Regions from separate parts of the Streptomyces sp. 4F14 genome, predicted to be linked through region 2. Evidence: riboswitches for the same ligand, from Rfam matches in the RefSeq annotation. Region 2 holds a riboswitch; each other region holds the start of a gene.
What was found. A riboswitch is a leader RNA that binds a small molecule or an ion and turns the genes downstream of it on or off. The one in region 2 is predicted to bind cobalamin.
Positions count from the first base shown of each region.

Region 1: linked by a shared signal. The riboswitch ahead of cobN (cobaltochelatase subunit CobN) and the one ahead of ACLZOT_RS07920 (CbtB domain-containing protein) in region 2 are both predicted to bind cobalamin.
Region 3: linked by a shared signal. The riboswitch ahead of metE (5-methyltetrahydropteroyltriglutamate--homocysteine S-methyltransferase) and the one ahead of ACLZOT_RS07920 (CbtB domain-containing protein) in region 2 are both predicted to bind cobalamin.
Region 4: linked by a shared signal. The riboswitch ahead of ACLZOT_RS23340 (ABC transporter substrate-binding protein) and the one ahead of ACLZOT_RS07920 (CbtB domain-containing protein) in region 2 are both predicted to bind cobalamin.

Region 1 covers NZ_JBLRVY010000001.1:485,863-490,065, reverse strand. Annotated here, with positions in the region: gene cobN (cobaltochelatase subunit CobN) at 1-1,726, opposite strand, end outside; cobalamin riboswitch at 1,760-1,897, opposite strand; gene cobG (precorrin-3B synthase) at 1,943-3,163, shown strand; gene ACLZOT_RS01985 (precorrin-8X methylmutase) at 3,160-3,804, shown strand; gene ACLZOT_RS01980 (precorrin-2 C(20)-methyltransferase) at 3,801-4,203, shown strand, end outside.
Region 2 covers NZ_JBLRVY010000004.1:189,782-193,984, forward strand. Annotated here, with positions in the region: partial or broken gene ACLZOT_RS07895 (RNA-guided endonuclease InsQ/TnpB family protein) at 1-218, opposite strand, end outside; partial or broken gene tnpA (IS200/IS605 family transposase) at 269-694, shown strand; partial or broken gene ACLZOT_RS07905 (MFS transporter) at 798-1,016, opposite strand; gene ACLZOT_RS07910 (hypothetical protein) at 1,033-1,317, opposite strand; gene ACLZOT_RS07915 (CbtA family protein) at 1,390-2,136, opposite strand; gene ACLZOT_RS07920 (CbtB domain-containing protein) at 2,159-2,374, opposite strand; cobalamin riboswitch at 2,410-2,559, opposite strand; gene ACLZOT_RS07925 (glycosyl hydrolase) at 2,570-3,520, opposite strand; gene ACLZOT_RS07930 (LacI family DNA-binding transcriptional regulator) at 3,517-4,203, opposite strand, start outside.
Region 3 covers NZ_JBLRVY010000013.1:197,283-201,485, forward strand. Annotated here, with positions in the region: gene ACLZOT_RS23790 (MFS transporter) at 1-1,046, opposite strand, end outside; cobalamin riboswitch at 1,215-1,431, shown strand; gene metE (5-methyltetrahydropteroyltriglutamate--homocysteine S-methyltransferase) at 1,574-3,865, shown strand; gene ACLZOT_RS23800 (purine-cytosine permease family protein) at 4,033-4,203, shown strand, end outside.
Region 4 covers NZ_JBLRVY010000013.1:85,151-89,353, forward strand. Annotated here, with positions in the region: gene ACLZOT_RS23320 (PucR family transcriptional regulator) at 1-432, shown strand, start outside; gene ACLZOT_RS23325 (GNAT family N-acetyltransferase) at 470-991, shown strand; gene ACLZOT_RS23330 (hypothetical protein) at 988-1,377, shown strand; gene ACLZOT_RS23335 (hypothetical protein) at 1,611-1,739, shown strand; cobalamin riboswitch at 1,737-1,934, shown strand; gene ACLZOT_RS23340 (ABC transporter substrate-binding protein) at 2,035-3,018, shown strand; gene ACLZOT_RS23345 (FecCD family ABC transporter permease) at 3,015-4,025, shown strand; gene ACLZOT_RS23350 (ABC transporter ATP-binding protein) at 4,022-4,203, shown strand, end outside.

The DNA.
Region 1 (4,203 bases), on a different contig from region 2:
GGTGGTCGACGAGGGTGGCGTGGACGCGGCGTTTGGCCTGGGTGCCCTCGCCGGGGTCGTTGACGAGGAAGGGGTAGATCAGCGGGAGGTCGCCGAGCGCGGCGTCGGGGCCGCAGGCGGCGGACAGGCCCGCGTTCTTGCCGGGGAGCCACTCCAGGTTGCCGTGCTTGCCGAGGTGGATCATCGCGTCGGCGCCGAAACCGCCGTCGTCCTGGGCGGCGGCGATCCAGCGGTAGGCGGCCAGGTAGTGGTGGGAGGGCGGGAGATCGGGGTCGTGGTAGATCGCGATGGGGTTCTCGCCGAAGCCGCGCGGCGGCTGGATGAGGACCAGGAGGTTCCCGAAGCGCAGCGCCGCGAGGACGATGTCGCCTTCCGGGTTGGCGCTGCGGTCGACGAACATCTCCCCCGGCGCCGGCCCCCACTTCTCCTCGACCGCCGCCCTCAACTCCCCCGGCAGCGAGGCGAACCAGCGCCGGTAGTCGGCCGCCGGGATCCGCACCGGGTTGCGCGCGAGCTGCTCCTCGGTCAGCCAGTCCTGGTCGTGCCCGCCCGCCTCGATGAGCGCCCGGATCAGCTCGTCCCCGTCACCGGAGGCCATGCCGGGGACGTCGTCGAAGACGTACCCCTCCGCCCGCAGCCTGCGCAGCAGCGCGATCGCGCTGGCCGGGGTGTCGAGGCCGACCGCGTTGCCGATGCGGGAGTGCTTGGTCGGGTACGCCGACAGCACCAGCGCGACCCGCTTCCCGGCGGCCGGGATGTGCTTCAACAGAGCGTGCCGTACGGCGATCCCGGCGACGCGGGCCGCGCGCTCGGGGTCGGCGACGTACGCGGGCAGGCCGTCGGCGTCGATCTCCTTGAAGGAGAACGGGACGGTGATCAGGCGGCCGTCGAACTCGGGTACGGCGATCTGGCTGGCCGCGTCGAGCGGGGAGACGCCCTCGTCGTTCTCCTCCCAGGCGGCGCGCGAGCCGGTGAGGCACAGGGCCTGGAGGATCGGTACGTCGAGGGAGGTGAGCGCGCCCGCGTCCCAGGACTCGTCGTCGCCGCCCGCGGACGCCTCGGCGGGGCGGGTGCCGCCGGCCGCGAGGACGGTCGTGACGATGGCGTCGGCGGCGCCGAGGACGGAGATCAGCTCGGGTTCCGGGGACCGCAGCGAGGCGACGTACAGCGGCAGCGCGCGGGCACCCGCCTCCTCGACCGCGTCGCACAGGGCGTGCACGAAGCCGGTGTTGCCGCTCATGTGGTGGGCGCGGTAGTAGAGCACGGCGACCGTCGGGCCCTCGGCCGTGCGGGGCTCGCGTTCCAGCGGTCCCCAGCTCGGCGCGGGCGCCGGGGAGTCGAAGCCGTGGCCGGTCAGCAGGACCGTGTCGGACAGGAACCGGGCGAGCTGCTCCAGGTTGGCGGGGCCGCCGTGCGCGAGGTAGGCGTGCGCCTCGGCGGCGATGCCGACGGGGATCGTGGAGGCGGCCATCAGCTGGGCGTCGGGGGCCTGTTCGCCGGTGAGGACGACGACCGGGCGGCCGTCGGCGAGGAGCAGGTCGAGGCCGTCCTGCCAGGCGCGCAGCCCGCCGAGGAGACGGACGACGACGAGGTCGGCGCCGTCGAGGAGCGCGGGCAGGTCGTCGAGGGGGAGGCGGGCGGGGTTGGCGTACCGGTAGGGGACCGGGCCGCCTGCGGCGCGGGCGCTGAGCAGGTCGGTGTCGGACGTCGACAGGAGCAGGATCATGCGGCGTCTGCCTTCCTCGGGGTGTCCACGCCCCGGGTGCGAACTGGACGGCGGGAGTTCCTGACTGACCCGGTGGCCGGGTTCACAGTGGCGGGACCGTGCCGGACTCGCACCGGCTTCCTCCCTCGGGCGGTGGCGGACCCTCATGATCCACCGAGAGGCATAGTAAGGGTCGAGGGAAGAGGGCGGGGCATACAGGCCGGTGTGATGGTCGGTATGCTCACGGCCGTGCCCACGCCAACCTTCCGTCCGTCGTCCCAGGCCACAGCGGTCTCCCGGGGCCGCGGCGACGCCTGTCCCGGTGCGCTGCGCCTGCACGCGGCGGACGATGGCGCGCTCGCCCGCGTCCGGATTCCCGGCGGGGTCCTGACCACCGGCCAGGCCCGGACCCTCGGCCTCGCCGCGCGCGAACTCGGCGACGGCGAGCTGCACTTGACCTCGCGCGGAAACGTTCAGCTCCGTGGCCTCGCCCCCGATGGCGGCGGCGAGCTGGCGGACCGTCTGGAGACCGCCGGGCTGCTGCCGTCGTGGCCGCACGAACGCGTCCGCAACGTCGTCGCCTCCCCGCTGTCCGGCCTCGACGGACGCGGCCTCGCCGAGGTACGGCCGTGGCTGCGGGAGGTGGACGCGCTGCTGTGCGCGAGCCCCACGGCGGCCGGGCTGTCCGGGCGGTTCCTGTTCGCGCTGGACGACGGGCGCGGGGACGTGGCGGCGCTCGGCGCCGACGTGACCGTGCTGGCCGCGCCGGACGGGACCGCGTGGGTGCGGGTCGGGGCGTCGCCGGACGCCGTGTCCGTGCCGGCCGGGGACGCCGCGCGGGTCGCGGTGGGCGTGGCCGAGGCCTTCGTCGAGGTGAGCGGCGGACGGGTCTGGCGGGTGTCCGAACTCCCCGGCAGAGGTGAGGAGTTGATCCTGCGCCTGGGTGAGGTGGCGCGTCCCGCGTGGCCTCGGTCCGGTGCACCGGAACTCGGCGTGGTCCGCGCACCGGACGGCACGGCGAGCCTGTCCGTCCTCGCGCCGATGGGCCGGCTCACCGCCACACAGTGGGACGCCCTCACGGACACCGCGTCCGGCGAACTGCGGCTGACGCCCTGGCGCGGGGTCGTCCTCCCGTCGGTCCCGGTCGGCCGGCTCACCGGCCTCGACGCCGTGGGCCTGGTCACCGGCCCCGGCTCCCCCTGGTCCGGCGTCGGCGCCTGCATCGGCCGGCCCGGCTGCGCGAAGGCGCACGCGGACGTCCGTACCGACGCCGCGGCCTGTCTGGCGACCGGCGGCGGGCTCCCCGTGCACTGGTCCGGCTGCGAGCGCCGCTGCGGCCGGCCGAGCGGCGACCACGTCGATGTCCTCGCCGTCCCCGGCGGCGGCTACCGGATCGCCGGGACGCCGTCCTCCCTGTCCACCCTCGCCGCCGATGTGGCGGCGGCCCGTCACGCATGACCCGTAGGAGCACGGTGTTCGAGTACGAGAAGGACGGCGCGGCGATCTACCGCCAGTCGTTCGCCACCATCCGCGCGGAGGCGGACCTCGCGGGGCTGCCCGCCGACGTCTCCCAGGTCGCGGTCCGGATGATCCACGCCTGCGGGATGACCGACCTCGTCCGGGACCTGGCGTACACGCCGGACGTGGTGGCGCGCGCCCGCGAGGCCCTGCGCGCGGGGGCGCCGATCTTCACCGACGTCCAGATGGTGGCCAGCGGCGTGACGCGCAAGCGGCTTCCCGCCGCCAACGACGTGCTGTGCACGCTCTCCGACCCGGCCGTCCCCGCGCTCGCCGCGAAGCTGGGCACCACGCGCAGTGCCGCCGCCCTCGAACTGTGGCGGGACCGGCTGGAGGGTGCGGTCGTCGCCGTCGGGAACGCGCCGACCGCGCTGTTCCGGCTGCTGGAGATGATCGAGGAGGGGGCGCCCCGCCCGGCCGCCGTCATCGGCGTCCCCGTGGGTTTCGTGGGCGCCGCCGAGTCCAAGGACGCGCTCGCCGCCCACCCCTCCGGCCTGGAGTACCTGGTGGTGCGCGGCCGGCGCGGTGGCAGTGCCATCGCCGCCGCCGCGCTCAACGCGATCGCGAGCGAGGAAGAGTGAGCGGGAAGCTGTACGGCGTCGGACTCGGCCCCGGCGACCCGTCGTTGATGACCGTGCGGGCCGTCGAGGTCATCGCCGAGGCCGATGTGGTCGCCTACCACAGCGCACGGCACGGCCGGTCCATCGCGCGCTCGATCGCGGCCAAGCACCTCCGTGCCGACCACGTCGAGGAGCCGCTGGTCTACCCCGTCACGACGGAGACCACCGACCACCCCGGCGGATACAAGGGCGCCATGGAGGAGTTCTACGCCGAGGCGTCGGCCCGGCTCGCCGCGCACCTCGACGCCGGGCGCACGGTCGCCGTCCTCGCCGAGGGGGACCCGCTCTTCTACGGCTCCTACATGCACATGCACAAGCGGCTCGCCGACCGCTACGACACCGAGGTGATCCCCGGTGTCA
Region 2 (4,203 bases):
GACCAGCGGCCCTGACGCGCCGGGTCGAACGCGCGGATGTCCTTGAGCTGTGCGGACTGCATCCCGTACTTGATGCTCGTCTTCGAGCTGTGCCGATAGGCGTCGCGGCGTTCCTCTAACGCCCCGTTGTAGAGCGAGCAGTGATCGGCCAGCATCGCGGTCAACGCGGCGGCCTGGCCCACTGTGGGCCGCATGAGGAACTTGTACGCACGGATCATCCGGCCCACCCCTTCCGGTCGAGTTCGCTTGATCATTCTACGCTTGGTCTATGTCACCACATGGGGAACCAAGCCCCGATATCCGCCGAGGCCGCCACGTCATCTACAACCTCCACGCACATCTGATCTTCGTCACCAAATACCGGGGCGGTGTCTTCACCGACGACATGCTGACCCGCTGCGAAGAGGTCATGCGCGACGTATGCGCGGGATTCGAGGCATAGCTTCGGGAGTTCAACGGCGAGGCCGACCACGTACACCTGTTGGTGCACTACCCGCCGAAGGTCGCCCTGTCCAAGCTGGTCAACAACTTGAAGGGCGCCAGCTCCCACTACCTGCGGCAGGTGTACACGGGCACGATGAACCAGACGATCATGCACGTCCACCTGTGGGCCCCTCGTGCTTCGCCGGTTCCTGCGGCGGCGCCAATCCAGATCGTCAAGGCCTACATCGAGAACCAGAAGCGACCCGACTGACCGTCCTCACAGAAGCGCAGAGAACTCCGACGCTCCGCGCCTCCGGGCCAGGGATCGCATTCCCTCCCGGCGTAAACGCCGGGATTCCCTGCGAAGATCAAAGGATGGCTACGGCGGTGAGGGCGGAACCCCCGGTCAGCAGAGCGCTGGGCAGCCCCGCGAGCCGCGTGGAATCCAGCATGTCCTGCGCCAGCAACGCACCGACGGTGACACCGGCGGCCAGCCCCATGCCGCTCAGGATCTGGGAGGCGACCAGGACGCGCAGGACCCGGCGTTGGGCCTGGGCGGGATCCGTCGAGGGGGTCGTCGCGGTGGCGGTCATCTCCAGACCTCCCCTTTCACGCCCGCTGCCCCCGATACCTCCGCAGCACCCCGGCGACCGCACACCGCAGACAGTCGTCGTCCGGCGCCCGATGGCACGGCGCCGGCCCTCCGACCAGCGCTTCGAGTTCCGCCAACAACCGCTCCGTACGCCTCACTTGCTCCCCGAGCACCCGTACCCGCGCGCTCTGCCCGCCGACCTGCCGCCGGCTGGCGATCAACCGTTCGTACTCGGGGACGGTGAGCGCCACCGCCTCGCGCCCGCCGAGGGTGATGCGGCGGGGCCGGGGTGTGTTGGGCACGTGGTTCCTCCGCTCCTCGCCGAAGCCAAAGCCGGAAACACGTGAGGGCCTCGCGGTCGAGGCCCTCACGTGTCAGACGGTGACGGTCTCCCGCCGGACCACGGGGTCGGGCCGCAGCAGCCGGTGTGCCAACTCCCCGAAGGCGAGCCCGAATCCGGTCCACAGGGTGGCCTGGATGGCGAGCGTGGAGAGCCGGAACCGCCACAGGACGGCGGCCGGGAAGTCCGCGGGCACCTCGTTGACGACGGGCAGGAAGGCGTACGCCAGCCCGACCGCGGCGATGAACGCGGTCACCGCGACGACCGTCGCCCACCAGTTGCCGAGCCCCGGCGCGAGCCGTCTGCCGAGGAGGGTGGCGGCGACCGCGAGCAGGACGCTGAGCACCAGCATCAGGAAGAACAGGGTGGTGCGCTTCCCGATGGTGTCGCCGTTGCCGACGGCGGGCGGGTTGGCCGGGTACTTGAGGAAGGGGACGACGTACACGGCGACCAGCGCGACGCCGGACAGGAGCAGCGCGGTGGCCCGGGGGCTGAAGCGTCCGACGCGGCCGAGCGCGAAGCAGTACGCGAGGGCCGCGATGCCGCCGAAGGCGACGCCGTAGACGAGGACGCCGGTCGCGAGGCCGGCGGTGGACTGGAGGGAGCGGGAGACGAGTTCGACCTCGTGGCCGTGCTCGTGGGAGTGGGCCTCCTCGAAGCCGATCGCCTTGTCGACGGAGGGTTCCCCGAGGAAGTAGGCGACGATCAGGGCGAGCACGCCGGCCGCGAGACCGGCGAGCATGCCCCGCACGAGCAGGTTCCGTACGGTGGTGGAGTTCATGGGGGTGTCGGCGTCCCTCGGGTCAGTGGCAGGGGAAGCCGAGCAGGTGGCGGGCGTCGTGCACCCACTCGTGGACCTCTTCGCCGGAGAAGACCGACAGGGCGCCCTGTTCGGCGCCGACGAAGTACAGCAGGATCAGCATGAGGACGCCGAAGAAGACGGCCCAGGGGGCGATGTCCTTCAACGGCAGCTTGAGCGGGGTGGTGGCGGTGGTCGGCTGGGCGACGTGCTGCGCCATGGCAGGGCCTCCTTCGGGAGTTCGCGTCCCGTCTCGGTGGTGCTCCGTACGACGGCTACGGGTCTGACTCACCCCCGCCTCAAGGAGCGCGAGGGGCACACAGTGGCGCGACCGTGCCGGATTCTCACCGGCTTCCGTCCTGCCGTCGTTGTCGGGGTGACGATACCGCGTGACGTGTACCCGACCAACCCCGCGTCACCAGGCACTTTCCTCCGTGTGGGTCGGGTCCGGTCCGAGGTTCAGCTCCACGGGCGCCCGGTCGCAGTGCAGGACGCCGTCGGCGACCGTGGCCGTGGCGACCTGGAGGGAGGAGCGGCGGGTGCGGTGGGTGCCGTCGTCGTCGGTGATGCCGGGCGGCCGGCCGGGGTGGGTGAAGTAGAAGACGTACGCGGTGTCGCCCTGGACGACGACGTCGGCGTGGTGGCCGATGTTGCCGTCGTCGGTGCGGTGGCCGGGGGTGTCGAGGACGAGGCCCTGGTAGTGCCAGGTGGTGAGGTCGTCGGAGCGGAAGACGCCCTGGCCGCGCCATTCGTCGACGAGCATCCAGTGGAAGCCGCCGAGGGTGAAGACGTTGGGGCCCTCGTGCGGGCGGTGGTCGACGACGACGCCGGTCGGTTTCCACGAGTACAGGTCGGGGCTGTCGGCGGCGCAGGTGGCGGAGGACCGGGTCTCGTCCTTGAACCACATGCGCCAGCCGCCGTCGGGCAGGGGGTGGACGCAGGCGTCGATGACGCGGCCGGAGTCGAGGTCGAGGGGGCCGTGGTGGGTCCAGGTGAGGAGGTCGGGGCTGGTGTAGTGGCGGATGCTCGCGGGGGCGGCCCAGGAGTCGGGGACGCCCTGGATGTAGCTGACGTACAGGTGGTACAGGCCGTCGTGCCAGAGGATCTCCGGGGCCCAGAACGTGTTGCGGCCCCATTCGGTGTCGAGGCCGGGGAGGGTGCCCCGGTAGGTCCAGGTGCGGCCGGCGTCTGCGGAGACGGCGACGCCGAGGTCGGTGCCGTGGACCCAGGCGGCGCCGGGGCCCTGGGCGGTGGTGCGGCGGTTGGTGTAGACCAGCCACCATTCCCCGGTCGCGCGGTTCCAGATCGCCGTCGGGTCGGCGGCGCCGTCGTACACGGGGTCGCGGAAGAGGGGCGCGGGGTTCATCGGGTGTCTCCTCGCGGGCCGCCGGTCGACTCGCGGATCACGAGCGTGAAGCCGCTCACGAACTCCTCGTACCGGGGCGGTGGTTCGTGCTGGTCGATGCGGGTGGTCAGGAGGGCGACGGCGTGTTCGGCCATGCCATCGTGGTCGGGGTCGACGCTGGACAGGGACGGGACGAGGTAGGCGCTCTCGGCGATGTCGTCGAAGCCGATGACCTTGACCTGGCCGGGGACGCGGACGCCGTGGTCGGCGAGGCCGCGCAGGACGCCCATGGCGAGGGTGTCGGTCACGCAGAACACGCCGTCGAAGTCCAGGCCGCCCGCCACCATGTCCCGCGCGCAGTGCGCTCCTTGCGCGAGCCCGAACCGGCCGACCTTGCGCACCAGCCCGGGGTCGTAGGGCAGGCCCGCGTCGGTGAGGGCCTGCCGGTAGCCGGCGTGGCGCAGGCTGGAGGTGTCGACCTCGGCCGTCTCCCCGCAGACCAGCGCTATCCGCCGGCAGCCCCGCCCGACGAGGTGGGTGACGGCCGCCCGGGACGCCTCCTGGTTCGGCATGCCGACGTGGTCGACGGGTCCGCCGGTGATGCGGTCGCCGAGCACGACCACGGGGTGTTCGGCGGTGAGCCGTTCGGCGTCGCTCTGCCCGAGGCCGACGGCGCTGAGCAGGAGGCCGTCGTAGAGGCGGTT
Region 3 (4,203 bases), on a different contig from region 2:
ATGGTCTTCGGGCCGATCCGGGGGACCAGGAAGCTGGTCGCGACGGTCGCCGAGATCATCAGCGCGCCGACCATCGGCAGGAACGCGAGCCCGGTCTTGACGGCGGAGAAGCCCAGGCTGAGCTGGAGGTAGTAGGTCAGGAAGAGGAAGACGCCGAACATGCCCGCGCTGGAGATCAGCATGACGGTGAAGGAGGCGCCGCGGTCGCGGTCGAGCAGGACGCGCAGCGGGAGCAGCGGGTGGGACGCCTTGGTCTGCCACCAGGTGAACGCGGCGAGCAGGACGGCGCCGATGGTCAGGAAGCCCCAGGAGCGCGGCGAGGACCAGTCGTGGGACTCGGCCATCGAGAAGCCGTAGACGACGGAGAAGAGGCCGGTGGTGACGAGGATCGTGCCGGGGATGTCGAGCTTCGCGCCGGGTTCGCGGGCGGTGCGCTTGAGCAGGATCCAGCCGCCGACCAGGGGGATCACGGCGAGGGCGAGGTTGACGTAGAGGGTCCAGCGCCAGTCGAGGTACTCGGTGAGGACCCCGCCGAGCAGCAGGCCGACGGCCGCGCCGGAGCCGGCGATGGCGCCGTAGATGCCGAAGGCGCGGGCGCGTTCCTTGGCGTCGGTGAACGTCGTGGTCAGCAGGGAGAGCGCGGCCGGTGCGAGCAGCGCGCCGAAGACGCCCTGGAGGGTGCGGCCGGCGACGAGGACCTCGAAGCTCTGGGCGGCGCCGGCCAGCGCGGAGGCCGCCGCGAAGCCGCCGACGCCGACCAGGAAGGCGACCTTGCGGCCGAAGAGGTCGGCGATCCGGCCGCCGAGCAGCAGGAGGCTGCCGAAGGCCAGGGAGTAGGCGGTGACGATCCAGGTGCGGTCGCCGTCGGAGAAGCCCAGGTCGGCCTGGGCGGACGGCATCGCGATGTTCACGATGGTCGCGTCCAGCGTGACCATCAGCTGGGCTATGCCGATCATCGCGAGGACCCACCAGCGGTGACGGGACGCGGGTTCCTCGGCTGTCTTGGTGAGTGACGTCGTGTCCGGCGTCTCGGTGGTCTGTGACATAGGGGCCTGCTCCGATGAGATGATCGGGCGTCTCGCGAACGAAACGGTTTCGTACTCCAGGAACGCTACACACCCGGCTAGCGAAACTCAACCGTTTCGATAAAGAGACCGCCGTCACATACCAGCCGGTTTCCCGAACGACCTCCCCCAACAGCGGCTTCACCCCGTACGCTGATCACCGCAGCCGGTTCGCCCCGTCAGCCAGACGGGCCGCGTCGCAAGAGGGAACCCGGTGGGAATCCGGGACTGCCCCGCAGCGGTGAGCGGGAACGACCGCCGTCATACGCACTGGGTCCGCACGGACCTGGGAAGCGACGGCCACTAGGTGCCTCCTCCGGAGGCGTGCCCGCGAGTCCGAAGACCTGCCGACTGCCCGTACGCGATGTGTTCGCGTGCGGAGTTCCGGTGACCTCGCGGGTGGGTCGGCGCACAGAAGGCCGTACGGCGCTGCCGTCCGGTCGTCCGCTCCTTCACGCCCTCGTCCCGTCGCCGGGACCTCAGGGAATCGTCTCGTGAAGGAGATCTCCGTGACACCGAAGTCCGCAGCCGCGGCAACCCTGTACGGCTACCCCCGCCAGGGTGAGAACCGGGAGCTGAAGAAGGCGGTCGAGGGCTACTGGAAGGGCCGCGTCACCGCCGACGCCCTCCACGCCACCGCCGCCGACCTGCGCGCCGCCACCTGGCGGCAGCTCGCCGAAACCGGCCTCGACGAGGTCCCGACCGGGGGCTTCTCGCTCTACGACCATGTCCTCGACACCAGCGTCATGGTCGGCGCGATCCCCGTACGCCACGCGGCAGTCGAAGACCCCTTGGACCGCTACTTCGCCATGGCCCGCGGCACGCAGGACGCGCCGCCGCTGGAGATGACGAAGTGGTTCGACACCAACTACCACTACCTGGTCCCCGAGTTGGGCCCGGACACGGTCTTCCGTGCCGAACCCGCCCGGCAGGTCGCCGAGTTGAGGGAAGCCCTCGCTCTCGGTCTCACCGCCCGCCCGGTGCTCCTCGGCCCGGTCACCTACCTGCTGCTGGCCAAGCCCGCCCCCGGCGTCGACCCCGCCTTCGAGCCGCTCACCCTCCTCGACCGGCTCCTCCCGGTGTACGCCCGGATCCTCGCCGAGCTGCGCGCGGCCGGCGCCGGGTGGGTACAGCTCGACGAGCCGGCCCTCGTCCAGGACCGCACCCCGGCCGAGCTGAACGCCGCCGCCCGCGCCTACCGGGACCTCGGCGCCCTCGGGGACCGGCCGAAACTGCTGGTCGCGACCTACTTCGACCGGCCCGGCGAGGCCCTGCCGGTGCTGGCCAAGGCCCCCGTCGAGGGGCTCGCCCTCGACTTCACGCGGCCCGGCACCCTGGAGGACCTCGCCTCCGTGGGCGGACTGCCCGGCAAGCGGCTCGTCGCGGGCATCGTCGACGGCCGCAACATCTGGGTCAACGACCTCTCCGCGTCCCTCACCGTCCTCGGCACCCTCCTCGGACTCGCCGACCGCGTCGACGTCGCCGCCTCCTGCTCCCTCCTGCACGTCCCCCTCGACACCGCCCTCGAACGCGACGTCGACCCGCAGATCCTGCGCTGGCTCGCCTTCGCCCGGCAGAAGACCGCCGAGGTCGTCACCCTGGCCCGCGGACTCGCCCGGGGCACCGGCGCCATCGCCGCCGAACTCGCCGCCAACCACGCCGACCTGGCCTCCCGCGCGGGCTCGCCGATCACCCGCGACCCCGCGGTGCGGGCCCGCGTCGCGGCGGTCACCGAGGCCGACGCGCGCCGCGAACAGCCGTACCCCGAACGGGCCTTGGCGCAGCGCGCCCATCTCGGGCTGCCCCTGCTGCCGACGACCACGATCGGCTCGTTCCCGCAGACCGGCGAACTGCGGTCCGCCCGGGCGGACTTGAGGGCGGGGCGGATCGGGGCCGCCCGGTACGAGGACCGGATGGCCGCCGAGATCCGGGAGGTGATCGCCTTCCAGGAGAAGGCGGGTCTCGACGTCCTGGTGCACGGCGAGCCCGAACGCAACGACATGGTCCAGTACTTCGCCGAACAGCTCACCGGCTACCTCGCCACCCAGCACGGCTGGGTCCAGTCCTACGGCACCCGGTACGTCCGGCCCCCGATCCTCGCCGGGGACATCTCCCGGCCCGAGCCGATGACGGTCCGCTGGACCTCGTACGCCCAGTCCCTCACCGCCCGCCCGGTCAAGGGCATGCTGACGGGGCCGGTGACGATGCTCGCGTGGTCGTTCGTACGGGACGACCAGCCCCTCGGGGACACCGCGCGCCAAGTGGCACTTGCCCTCCGCGACGAGGTCAACGACCTCGAATCTGCCGGGAGTTCGGTGATCCAGGTCGACGAACCCGCACTCCGGGAGACCCTGCCGCTGCGCAGCGCCGACCACGCGGCGTACCTGGCCTGGGCGACGGAGTCGTTCCGCCTCGCCACCTCCGGGGTACTCCCCCGGACCCAGATCCACACCCACATGTGCTACGCCGAGTTCGGCGACGTCGTCCAGGCGATCGACGACCTCGACGCGGACGTCATCAGCCTGGAGGCGGCCCGCTCCCACATGCAGGTGGCCCGTGAACTGGCCGCACACGGCTACCCGCGGGAGGCCGGGCCGGGTGTCTACGACATCCACTCGCCGCGCGTCCCCAGCGCCGACGAGGCGGCCGAACTGCTCCGGGCGGGCCTGAAGGCGATCCCGGCGGACCGCCTGTGGGTGAACCCCGACTGCGGCCTCAAGACACGGGGCTGGCCGGAGACGAGGGAGTCGCTGGAGAACCTGGTGACGGCGGCGAGGAGGGTGAGGGCGGAGCTGTACTGAGGCATGGACCGAAGGGACCCGGGATTCCCGGGTCCCTTCGGTCGTACGGCGAAACATCTCCTTCATACAGGAAGTATTTAGGGGTAACACCCCCTGCCTACCGTCTCCGTGCTCCCGCAAACCGTCTCGCGGGGCAACCGTCCCCACCCCCGCCGCAAGGAGACGTAGTGAGCGTCGAGCCGCAGACAGACGTACGCACCGCACCAGCGCCAAGTACCGACCAGGCCACCAAGGAGACCCTGGAGGACTACACCCTCCGCTTCGCGCCCCGCAGTTACCGCCGCTGGACCCCGATGGTCGTGGCCACGACCGCGCTGGGCGGCATCGCCTACATGGCG
Region 4 (4,203 bases), on a different contig from region 2:
GCCGACCTCCCCGAGCTGTACCGCCTGTGCGTCAAGGCAGTCGACCTCCTCCGCCGCCAGAGCCGCCACGGCCTCCACGAACTCACCGACCTCGCAGCGGAGTTGGCCCTCTCCGAACAACCCTTGCTGGGCGCCCACGTAACAACCCGCCTCCTCGGCGCCCTGAACCCCACCGACGACTTCCACCGCCAACTAGCCCTGACCGCCCTCACCTTCCTCGACCTGGGCCGCCGCCTCGACCAGACCGCCGCCGCCCTCTTCACCCACCCCAACACCATCCGCTACCGCCTGGCCCGCCTCCAGCAGATCACCGGCAGCTCCCTGAGCACCGGATCAGGCGCCCACACGGAAACACTCCACTGGTGGTGGGCACTGACGACCTGGCTGGGCGAGGAGCGGACGGCGGACGCGACGTACGAGGACGCGGGATAGTTGAGGGAACCGAGTTACAGGACAAGGGGCGTCATAGGTGAACGGGGTTTCGGCGGAGTTGATTCGTACCGGGCGGCTGGAGTTGGTGCCTTTGCGGGTCGAGTACGCCGAGGAGATGGCGGGGGTGCTGGCCGATCCGGCGTTGCACGTGTTCATCGGTGGGGCGCCGGAGACGGTGGAGGAACTGCGGGGGCGGTACCGGCGGTTGGTCGTGGGGTGTCCCGAGCCCGGTGTCTCGTGGTTGAACTGGGTGATCCGGCTGCGGGAGGAGGGGTGTCTGGTGGGGACCGTGCAGGCGACGGTCGTGCCCGGGGGCGTCGCCGAGGTCGCGTGGGTCGTGGGGACGCCGTGGCAGGGGCGGGGGATCGCGGGCGAGGCGGCCAAGGGGCTGGTGAGGTGGCTCGGGAAGGTGCCGGTTCGGGCCGTCGTCGCGCATGTTCATCCCGAGCATGCCGCGTCCGCGGCCGTGGCGGCGGGGGCAGGGCTCGTCGCCACCGGGGAGTGGCACGAGGGGGAGATGCGGTGGCGGCGGAGCATGGCCGCCGAGGGGGACGTGTGAGCTGGGGTCCGTCGATCTACCGGTTCGCCGAGGGCGGGGAGAGCACCGTTCCGCCCGATCCGGCCGTCGTACGGGACGTTCTCGGGCCGTACGCGGTGGTGGAGCCGTCGGACGCGGAGTACTGGGTGCGCGCGGAGGACGGCGGCGAGGCGGAGTTCTTCGTCGACGCGTACGGGATCACGGTGGAACGCCCGCAGCCGGGTGGGGTGTTCGGCCTCGTCGCCGAACTCGCGGTGCGGCTCGGTGCGGTGGTGGTCGAGCCCGGCGGTCACGTCGCGTGCCGCGCGCAGGAGGATGTCGCGCGTCTGCCGGAGAGCCTGCGGGAGGGGGCGATCGTCATCGAGATGACGGGGCCGGCGCTCGAAGCCGCCCTCACGAACGCCTGAGGAATCCTCAAGCGCGGGCCACCGACCGGGAGTTGCGTTCCCCGGATGACCTCCCTCACCACCGACCGCCTCCACCTCCGCCTCTTCACCCCGGACGACCCCGACGAGGTCACCCGCTATCTGTACCGGCCGCCACTCAGCCGGGAGGAGTGCGAACGCCCGGCAGACCGAGATCGGCTGGGTCTTCAACCCCGCGTACGGCGGCCGGGGTTACGCCACGGAAGCGTCTCGGCATGCGCCGGGAGGCCCACCTGATCGAGAACGACGTCAACGGGGAGAGCTGGGGCAGCGAGTACGTGTACGCGATGCTGGGGAGGGAGTGGGGGAACACAGCGCGGGCACGGCCCGAACCCCCTGTGTGATAGCTTCCCAGGGCCAGTCGAACCCACGTGCGTGCAGGTGAGCGCACGGGTCAGGGAATCCGGTGGGACTCCGGAGCTGACGCGCAGCGGTGAGGGTGACGGGCGGGGCAGCAGGCCACTGGACGGTGTGTCCGGGAAGGCGCCCCGGCTGGACGATCCCGAGTCCGAAGACCTGCTGGCGGCTTCCGGCCGGGACCGCGGTCGGGAGTGCGACCGTACGACCGGGCTTCGCGTACGAGCCCTCGACGCCGAAGGAAGCTCTGTGCGACTCGCACGTCCTGCTGTGCCGGCTCTCATGTCCGTTGTCCTCGCCGCGGGGTGCGGCACGTCCTCCGACGGGAGCGAGGCGACCGCGGCCGACGCCGTCACCCTCACGAACTGCGGGCAGAAGGTCACCGTCGACAGCCCGCCCAAGCGCGCGGTGTCCCTGAACCAGGGCACGACGGAGATCATGCTGTCCCTGGGCCTCGCGGACCGCATGGTCGGCACGGCGACCTGGACGGACCCGGTGTCCAAGGGCCTGGAGAAGGAGAACGCGAAGGTCGAGCGCCTCGCGGACAACGCCCCTTCGCTGGAGACGGTCCTCGACACGGAGCCGGACTTCGTGGCGGCGTCGTTCGCGTCGACGCTCGGCAAGGGCGGTGTGGCCCCGAGGAAGCAGTTCGAGAAGCTGGGCGTACCGACGTACCTGTCCCCCTCGGACTGCGTGGGCAAGGACAACGACGGTGACGGCGACGGCGCCCGCACCCAGCCGCTGGCGCTCGACGCGATCTACGGCGAAGTCCTGGACCTGGCACGGCTGTTCGGCGTGCAGGAGCGCGGCGAGAAGCTGGTCGCGGACCTCAAGGGCCGTGTGCAGAAGGCGACTTCGGGCCTCAAGGCGCAGGACGTCACCCTGCTCTACTGGTTCGCGAACTCCCAGTCCCCCTACCTCGCGGGCTGCTGCGGGGCCCCCGGCGTCATCACCCGCACGCTGGGCGCGAAGAACGTCTTCGACGACACCAAGGACGAATGGCCGCAGGTGAGTTGGGAGACGGTCGCGGACCGTGACCCGGCGGTCCTGGTGATCGGCGACCTGACGCGCAAGCAGCAGACGGCGGAGACGGCCGCGAAGAAGATCGAGTTCCTGGAGTCGAACCCGGTCACGAAGAACATGACGGCGGTCAAGGGGAAGCGGTACGTCCTGCTGTCGGGCCAGGCCATGAACCCGACGATCCGTACGGTCGAGGGCATCGAGAAGGTCGCGGCGGCGCTGCGGACGTACGGCCTGTCCAGGTGACCCGGGGTCTCCTGCTGGGCGCGGGCGGCCTCGCGGTGCTCGCCGCCTCGGTCGCGCTGGCGATCACTATCGGCCCGGCGGACATCGCGGTCGCGGACGTGTGGGCGTCGGTGGCGTCCCATCTGGGCTGGGGCCACACGGAGTTGAGCCCGCTGCGGGACGGCATCGTGTGGAACCTGCGCCTGCCGCGCACGCTCCTCGCGGCGGTGTGCGGCGCCGGGCTCGCGGTGTGCGGCGCGGTGATGCAGTCGCTGCTGCGCAACCCGCTCGCGGACCCCTTCGTCCTCGGCGTCTCCTCGGGCGCCTCGACGGGCGCGGTCGTCATCGTCGTCCTCGGCGCGGGCGGCGGCCTGGTCTCCGTGTCGGGCGGCGCGTTCATCGGCGCGGTGCTGTCGTTCGGCCTGGTCCTGCTGCTGAGCCACACGCTGGGCGGCACGACGGACCGGGTGGTCCTCGCGGGGGTCGCGGCGATGCAGCTCTTCTCCGCGCTGACGTCGTTCATCGTGATGACGGCGGCGGACGCGGAGACCACGAAGGGCATCCTGTTCTGGCTGCTGGGTTCGCTGAGCGGCGCGGACTGGACGGACGTCACGGTCGGTACGGCGATCCTGGCGGCGGCGCTGCTGGTCTGCGTCGGCCAGGCGCGCACGCTGGACGCGTTCGCGTTCGGGCAGGACGCGGCGGCGTCGCTGGGCGTCTCCGTGGCCCGTACCCGCCTGGTCCTGCTGTGTACGACGGCCCTGCTGACGGCGGCCCTGGTCAGCTCGGCGGGTGCGATCGGCTTCGTCGGCCTGGTCCTCCCGCACGCGACGCGCGCCCTGACCGGCCCGGGCCACACGCGCCTGCTTCCGGCGACGGCGCTGGCGGGCGCGGTGTTCCTGGTGTGGGTCGACACGCTGGCCCGCACGGTGCTGTCCCCGCAGGAGGTCCCGGTGGGGGTCGTGACGTCGCTGATCGGTGTCCCGGCGTTCGTGGCGGTGCTGTACCGGACGAAGGGCGCGCGATGACCGGCCTGAACGCCGACCGGGTACGCCGTACGGCGGGCGGCACCCTGATCCTCGACGGCGTCACCCTCACGCCCCGCCCGGGCCGGGTCACCGGCCTGCTGGGCCCGAACGGCTCCGGCAAGTCCACGCTCCTGCGGATCCTCGCGGGCGTCCTGGCCCCCGACGCGGGCACGGTCAC